DNA from 3 places in the Mesorhizobium sp. 1B3 genome. Region 2 is predicted to be linked to each of the others. Evidence: predicted binding sites of a transcription regulator. Region 2 holds the regulator's gene; each other region holds the start of a gene.
What was found. The regulator PhoB, encoded in region 2, activates phosphate uptake and scavenging genes when phosphate is short. The targets are predictions, from matches to a motif close to TGTCATNNANCTGTCAT.
Positions count from the first base shown of each region.

Region 1 (2,264 bases), on a different contig from region 2:
CCGTCGGTCTGGACGGTGGTCAGGATCGGCTCGACCGCGTCCTCATCCTCCAGATAGATCTTGGCATAGCCGGAAGCGCCGAGTTCGGCATAGTCGAGCGTGCCGCCGAGCAGGCCCTGGATGGTGCCATCATAGTCGGCGGCGGGGAAGAGCGACACCTTCTCGACGCCCAGGACCGAAGGCAACTGGTCGACCAGGCACTGGAAATTGCGCAACCGGTCGGCCTCGTTCTCGCCGCCGATGATGCCGATGCGGAATTCCTTGAGATCTTCCGCCTGGGCCGCACCGATGGCGATGGCGGCGAGCGAAACGGCGCCGAATAGGATCTTCCTGAGCATGAGATATTTCTCCTGTTTGGGCTCGGGCAATGCTGGCCCGAAGCGTTCGTGAGGTCTGGATGCCGTCAGAGGCCGGCGAGGGCCGGTTCGAGCGCGCCGGCGGTGCCGAAGCGGCGGAGCCTGCCGTCATGAATGCTGGTCGAGGTGATCGCCTCGGAGATTTCGTTTCCGTCGCCGTCGGCGCCGTAGACGCGGCGCACGGCCTCGCGGTCCAGATCTCCGGGCCCGCCGTCAAAAACGACCTCGCCGGCGGCCATGCCTATGATGCGGCTGCAATAGGTACGCGCCGTGTCGAGCGTGTGCAGATTCGTGATGACGGTGATGCCCTCGCGCCGGTTGATGTCGCGCAACGCGTCCATCACGACCTTGGCGTTCAGCGGGTCGAGCGAAGCAATCGGTTCGTCGGCGAGGATCATCCTGGGCTGCTGCATCAGCGCCCGCGCGATCGCCACGCGCTGCTGCTGGCCGCCGGACAATGTGCCGGCCCGCTGCAGCGCGGTGCCGGCGATGTCGAGGCGCTCCAGGGCCGAAATCGCCATGGCGCGCTCATCGCGGGAGAAAACATTGAGGAGATTGAGCACGGTCGACCGATGATTGAGCCGGCCGAGGAGAACATTGGTCAGGACGTCGAGGCGGGGAACGAGATTGAACTGCTGGAAGATCATGGCGCAGTCGCGCTGCCAGCGGCGCAGCGCCGACCCAGCCAGCTTCGACACATCCGTCCCCTCGAACAGGATCGAGCCCTGGCTGGGGTCGATCAGGCGGTTGATCATGCGCAGAAGCGTCGACTTGCCCGCGCCCGAACGGCCGATGATTCCGACCATCTGGCCCTGAGGTATATCGAATGCCACTCCCCCGACGGCGGTCTTCGCGCCGAAGCGGCGTGTCACGTTGCGGATTTCCAGCATTGCGGCTTCCCTGTCCGGCGGCTCTTCGGCCTATCCACGGGAACCCGCTAAAGCAGCTCCATGAAGCTGCGGTGTCGGTTCGATGTCAGTTTTGTAACGATCAACAGAGGCCCTTGTTCTCTGCCGTCGGGCGGCCGGCCGCCAGGGAACGGCATGGATACTCGGGTCATCCTCGCTTCGCTCGGGCCCGAGTATGACGAAGCTTCTGGCGCGATGCCAATCGCAAACGCTGGCGATTGGCGCAGGCCTCAATGCAAATCGTCATCCTCGGGCGCGAGCTCACGTCAGTGAGCGAAGCTGACACGAGGATCCATTCCGTTCCCTGGCGGCCGGCCGCAGACCGCGGCGCAACACCCGGCCGGTCTCAGCCCTCGGCCAGGTCGAAGACGTGGTGGTGGATATGACCCTCGAACATGTCGAACAGGCCCTTGGTCGCTTCCCGGCTCTCGTAGCGAACCGGTGACTCGAGCGCGGCCGCGAGAGCCTCGCGGCTGTCATACATGGTGGAAAGCACCATCGGGTAGGAAGGGGCGCCCTCGTCGCGCTCGACATTGTAGAGCACGCGCACTTCCCTGATGCCGGGAAACCGCAGCCACATGGGCAGCAGCTTTTCCGCGACATAGGCCTTGAAGGCAGTCTCTTGCCCAGAACGGATGCTGCCTTCGAAGAAGGCCTGGCGAACGATCATGGCTTGTCCATTTGTGAGTTGACGGAGGTCGGCGGCTTTTCGCCGGCAAAATAGGCGGCGATGTTGGCAAGCACGATCTCGCCCATCGTCACCCGGGTCTCCACAGTCGCGCTGCCCTGATGCGGCATGAGAACGGTGTTCGGCGCGGTGAAGAACTCCTCGCGGATGGTCGGCTCGTCGACGAAGACGTCGAGGCCGGCCCCGGCTATGCTTCCCCCCTTCAGAGCCGCAAGCAGTGCATCTTCATCGACGACGCTGCCGCGTGCGACATTGACGAGGAAGCCCGTAGGGCCGAGGGCAGCAAGCACCTCGGCATTGACGATGCCCTGC
Region 1 is NZ_JBJHDO010000006.1:345,125-347,388, forward strand. It holds gene phnD (phosphonate ABC transporter substrate-binding protein) at 1-338, opposite strand, end outside; gene phnC (phosphonate ABC transporter ATP-binding protein) at 404-1,246, opposite strand; gene ACCO56_RS18925 (hypothetical protein) at 1,611-1,934, opposite strand; gene ACCO56_RS18930 (2-hydroxyacid dehydrogenase) at 1,931-2,264, opposite strand, start outside.
Region 1: a site for PhoB is predicted at 1,318-1,334, ahead of phnC (phosphonate ABC transporter ATP-binding protein). Genes of this name have one in related genera too.

Region 2 (2,264 bases):
CAGCGCAAGCTGAGGCAGCGCCGCGCCGGTGCCGGAGGCGCCGACGAAGACGGCGTCGGGCTGGGCGGCGACCAGCTTCAGAACCTGACCGGAAACGGACGTATCGGGCCGGGCATAGCGTTCCTCGGCGATGAGGTTCAGCCCATAGTCCTTGCCCATCGCCTTGAACTGGTTGACCCAGAGATCACCGTAGGAATCGGAGAAGCCGATATAGCCGACATTCTTCACCCCATCCTTCTGCATCCTGGCGAAGAGGGTGCGGGCGATGAGATCGGCGGCCTGCGGCAACACGAACGTCCATTTGGCGCCGGCGACATTGGGCGGCACCGGCGAGCAGGCGAGGTGCGGCGTGCCGGTTTCGGTCGCCACGCTGGAGACAGCGATGGATGCCGGAGTGAGCGCCGAGCCGATGATGACGTCGACCTTGTCGTCATTGGCGAAGCGCCTTGCATTGGTGGTCGCGACCGACGGGTCACCCGCGTCATCGAGCACGATGACGTTGAGTTTTTCGCCGTCGATTTCACTGGGCCACAGCTCGACGGAGTTCTTGAGCGGAATGCCGAGCGCCGCTCCCGGTCCGGTCGACGAGACGGTGACGCCGATCGTGACGTCGGCGCTGGCCGCCCCGGCCAGCAAGGGAAGCAAGAAGGTGGCGGCAGCCGCCGCGCGAATGAATCTTTTCATGCCAGTCCTCCCGATTGAGCGGATGGCGGCAGCCGCCCCCGCGCCAATTGTTATATTGTATAAGTATTATTCGGGAGTCAACGAGCCTCGCGAAGCGAGGTCGGATGAGGGGTTTTCGAGCGCCGGACAAGAAGGATCGTCTACGCCTCGTTGATGGCGTAGCCGGCGCCGCGGATGGTGCGGATGACGTCGGGCGCGCGCGGCGTGTTCACTGCCTTGCGCAACCGCCCGACATGGACGTCCACGGTGCGCTCGTCGATGTAGATCGTCTCGCCCCAGACATTGTCGAGAAGCTGGCTGCGCGAGAAGACGCGGCCGGGATGCTGCATCATGAATTCCAGCAGCCGGAACTCGGTCGGGCCGAGCTTGATCTCGCTTTTCTTGCGGTAGACGCGGTGCGACTCGCGGTCGAGCACGATGTCGCCCACCTTGAGCACGGTCGACAGCACTTCGGGCTTGGCCCGGCGCAGCAGCGCCCGCACCCGCGCGATGAATTCAGGCGTCGAGAAGGGCTTGACCAGATAGTCGTCGGCGCCGGTGGAGAGGCCGCGCACGCGGTCGCTTTCCTCGCCGCGCGCCGTCAGCATGATGATCGGCAGCCGCTCGGTCTCCGGCCGCATCCTGAGCCGACGGCAGAGCTCGATGCCGGAGACGGCCGGCACCATCCAATCGAGTACCAGGAGGTCGGGCACGTTTTCCTGAAGGCGAAGCTCGGCTTCGTCGCCGCGCGTGACGACCTCCACCTGATAACCCTCGGCTTCGAGATTGTAGCGCAGGAGAACGCAAAGCGGCTCCTCGTCCTCGACGACCATGATCTTGGGTGCAATCATCCGTCCTTGGCCTCCGTGGGCTAAGCAGGTTTCGAAAAAGTGGCCGACGTTTTTCCGACAGAAACCTGCTTGGAAGGGATTATTCGGCGAGCGCGATCTGCGATGTCTCGTCGAGCTTGGGGCGCTGCACCGGCAATTGCTCACCCGTCATCACATAATAGGCGTTCTCGGCGATATTGGTGACGTGATCGCCGATCCGCTCCAGATTCTTCGCGCAGAAGAGCAGATGCGTGCAGGCCGTGATGTTGCGCGGATCCTCCATCATGTAGGTGAGGAGTTCGCGGAAAATGGCCGTGTACTGGATGTCGATCTTCTCGTCGTCGGCGCGCAGCTTCACCAGCGCCTGCGTGTCGCGCGCCACATAGTGCTCGACCACGGCGTTGACCTGGACGAGCACCAGCGCCGACATCGCCTCGATGGAATGCGACAGCCCGCGCGGCATGACGCTCTGGCCGACCGCACCGACCCGCTTGGCGATGTTCTTGGCGAGATCGCCGACCCGTTCGAGATCGGCAGCCATGCGGATGGCGCCGACCACGGCCCTCAGATCCTGCGCCATGGGCTGGCGCTTGGCGATGATGGTGATGGCACGCTCGTCGAGCTCGCGCTGCTTGGCGTCCATCACCGCATCGTCGGAAATGACGCGCTGGGCGAGCGCGGTGTCGGAAGCGAGCAGTGCCTTGATCGAACCTTTCACCATCGCGCCGCCGAGATCGCCCATGTCGCGGATCAGCCGGTCGATGTGGCCGA
Region 2 is NZ_JBJHDO010000024.1:32,342-34,605, reverse strand. It holds gene ACCO56_RS32560 (ABC transporter substrate-binding protein) at 1-684, opposite strand, end outside; gene phoB (phosphate regulon transcriptional regulator PhoB) at 825-1,514, opposite strand; gene phoU (phosphate signaling complex protein PhoU) at 1,594-2,264, opposite strand, start outside.

Region 3 (2,264 bases), on a different contig from region 2:
TTTCGTCCGGAGTCATGCCGCCATCCTCGTCGAGGCCGACGCGCAACGCGTCGAAGACGGTGGTGATGCCGGCCGTGGCGACCTGGGCGTCATGGGCAAGCACGGCGGCGATCGGATTCCAGCGCACTTTGGGGCGCGGCGCGTAATGGCCCTCGAGATGGTCGGTGTGGAGTTCGACAAGGCCCGGAATGACGTAATCGCCTTCGACGTCCTCGCCGGCGCGAGACGAACCGCTGGAGACGTCGGCAATGAGGCCGTCGCGGATCAGCACCGATCCGGTGACGACTTCGTCGGCGAGAACGAGGCGGGCGTTGGTGAGTACTGTTTCGGCAGGCATGTCAGGCGGACTTTCTTTCCCGCCGGTTCCCCAGCGGATGATAGGACTGGACGGTGAAGGGCGCTCCGGCCTCGGGCTCCACGAACAGGGCGAGCCCATCGATCGCGACAGGCTTGTCGAGGACAGGCGCGAAGAAGGACTCGATCGCCGCGCGCAGGCGTGGCGCTTCTGCTTCGGCGGCGCGGCCGGAAAGCGTCATGTGAAAACGGAACGCCTCGAAGACGTAAGGATAACCCCATTGGCAGAGATTGCGAAACTCGCCAGGGCTCAGCGCATCCGGGTTGCGCCGTTCGATCTCGGCTTCCGTAAGGGGCGCGCGGAAACGATCGAAGAAAACCACCACATCGTCGACAAGCCGGTGGAGATCGGGAAGCCTTTCATCCGGTACCAGGGCGAAGAAGCCGTCGAGCTGCTTGACCACGAGACGCGGAATGACGACCGGAGCCATGCCGGCCGCGTAAGTTTCCATCGCCTTGCGGAGCGTAGCCTCGCTCTCGCTGTCGGCGAGCCGGAAAGGCGCCTTGAGCGTGGCATGGAAGCCGTAGCGCCGTGCCGCCGCAGTGTGGAAGGCGACCTCAGCCGGCGTGAGATCGCCGACCACCGGAGCCGGCGTAGCGGCGCCGGTAAACGGGTCACGCCCCAGCCAGTTGGCCGCGATCCGTGTCAGCGGATCGGTCTGGGCAGGCGTGAAATAGATAGCATAACGCATGATTTATCCTCGCGAGCCTCGATGCCATAGGTGATTTGCATGACAGAATGACGAAGCCGCGTGAGTTGTCCGTAGCAGAATCCCGAGGGCAAGTCATGGCGGGTACAAGAAGAGGTTGATCGGATTGTGGCCGCCGCCTCAAGCTGCGCCCATCAACCGCTTCCGCAATGCGTTCGATATGCCGTCGAATACAAACACGACGAGCAGGATCAGGAGCACCATGTAGGCCACATTCTCCCAGTCGGAGTTGGTGCGCATGGCCTCCCATAACTTCAGCCCGATGCCGCCTGCACCCACCGCGCCGATGATCGTCGCCGAGCGCGTGTTGGATTCCCAGAAATAGAGCGATTGGCTCAGGAACACCGGCAAGACCTGCGGCAGCACGCCGTAGCGCTGCACCAAGGCCGGATTGGCGCCGACGGAGCGGATACCCTCGCGCTGCTTGTCGTCGATATTCTCCAGCGCTTCCGAATAAAGTTTGCCGAAGGTGCCGGTGTCGGTGAAGAAGATGGCCGAGATGCCGGCGAGCGGCCCTGGCCCGAAGGCGCGAGTAAAGAACAGAGCCCAGATCAGCATGTCGACCGAGCGCAGGAAGTCGAAGAAGCGCTTGGCGAGCTGGTTGGCGATGCGGTTCGGCGTAATGTTGCGGGCGGCGATGAAGGCCAGGGGAAAGGCGAGCAGCGTCGCCAGCACCGTTCCGGCAAACGCCATGACGATTGTCTGCAGCAGTTTCAGCCAGACGTCGCCATGCTGCCACTCGGCATTGTTGAGGATGTTGTCAAAAGCAAGAGCCGCGTTCGACATTTCGGGCCGGATGCGTTCGCTCGAAAAGGCAAGCGTGATCACCTCGCCGAACGACTTGCCCCAGAACGGCGAGTTGGCGTCGAAGATGAAATTCTCCCATCCCCAGAAGCGTCGGCGCACCTTGATCTCGTCGTCCTCGATCTCGGCGCGGCCGGAGAAACCGAAATCGACAATGATCTTCCTGCCCGGTTCCTTTTCCTCGGCCCAGGCGGGAAGCTGGCCGTTCGGCTCGATGCCCTTGCCGGGCGAGACCCGGATTTCCAGCCTTTCTCCACCGCTGGCGACGACGACCTCGCCCGGCGTGAGTTCGATCGTGCCGGCGCCCATATCCATGACGACATGCCGGAAGATCTGTTTCGGTTCGCCCGTCGGCGCGGGATCGAGCGTGATCCAGTCGGGGTGCCTTTCGGCGTT
Region 3 is NZ_JBJHDO010000006.1:340,989-343,252, forward strand. It holds gene ACCO56_RS18895 (alpha-D-ribose 1-methylphosphonate 5-triphosphate diphosphatase) at 1-337, opposite strand, end outside; gene ACCO56_RS18900 (DUF1045 domain-containing protein) at 339-1,046, opposite strand; gene phnE (phosphonate ABC transporter, permease protein PhnE) at 1,185-2,264, opposite strand, start outside.
Region 3: a site for PhoB is predicted at 1,086-1,102, ahead of ACCO56_RS18900 (DUF1045 domain-containing protein). Genes of this name have one in related genera too.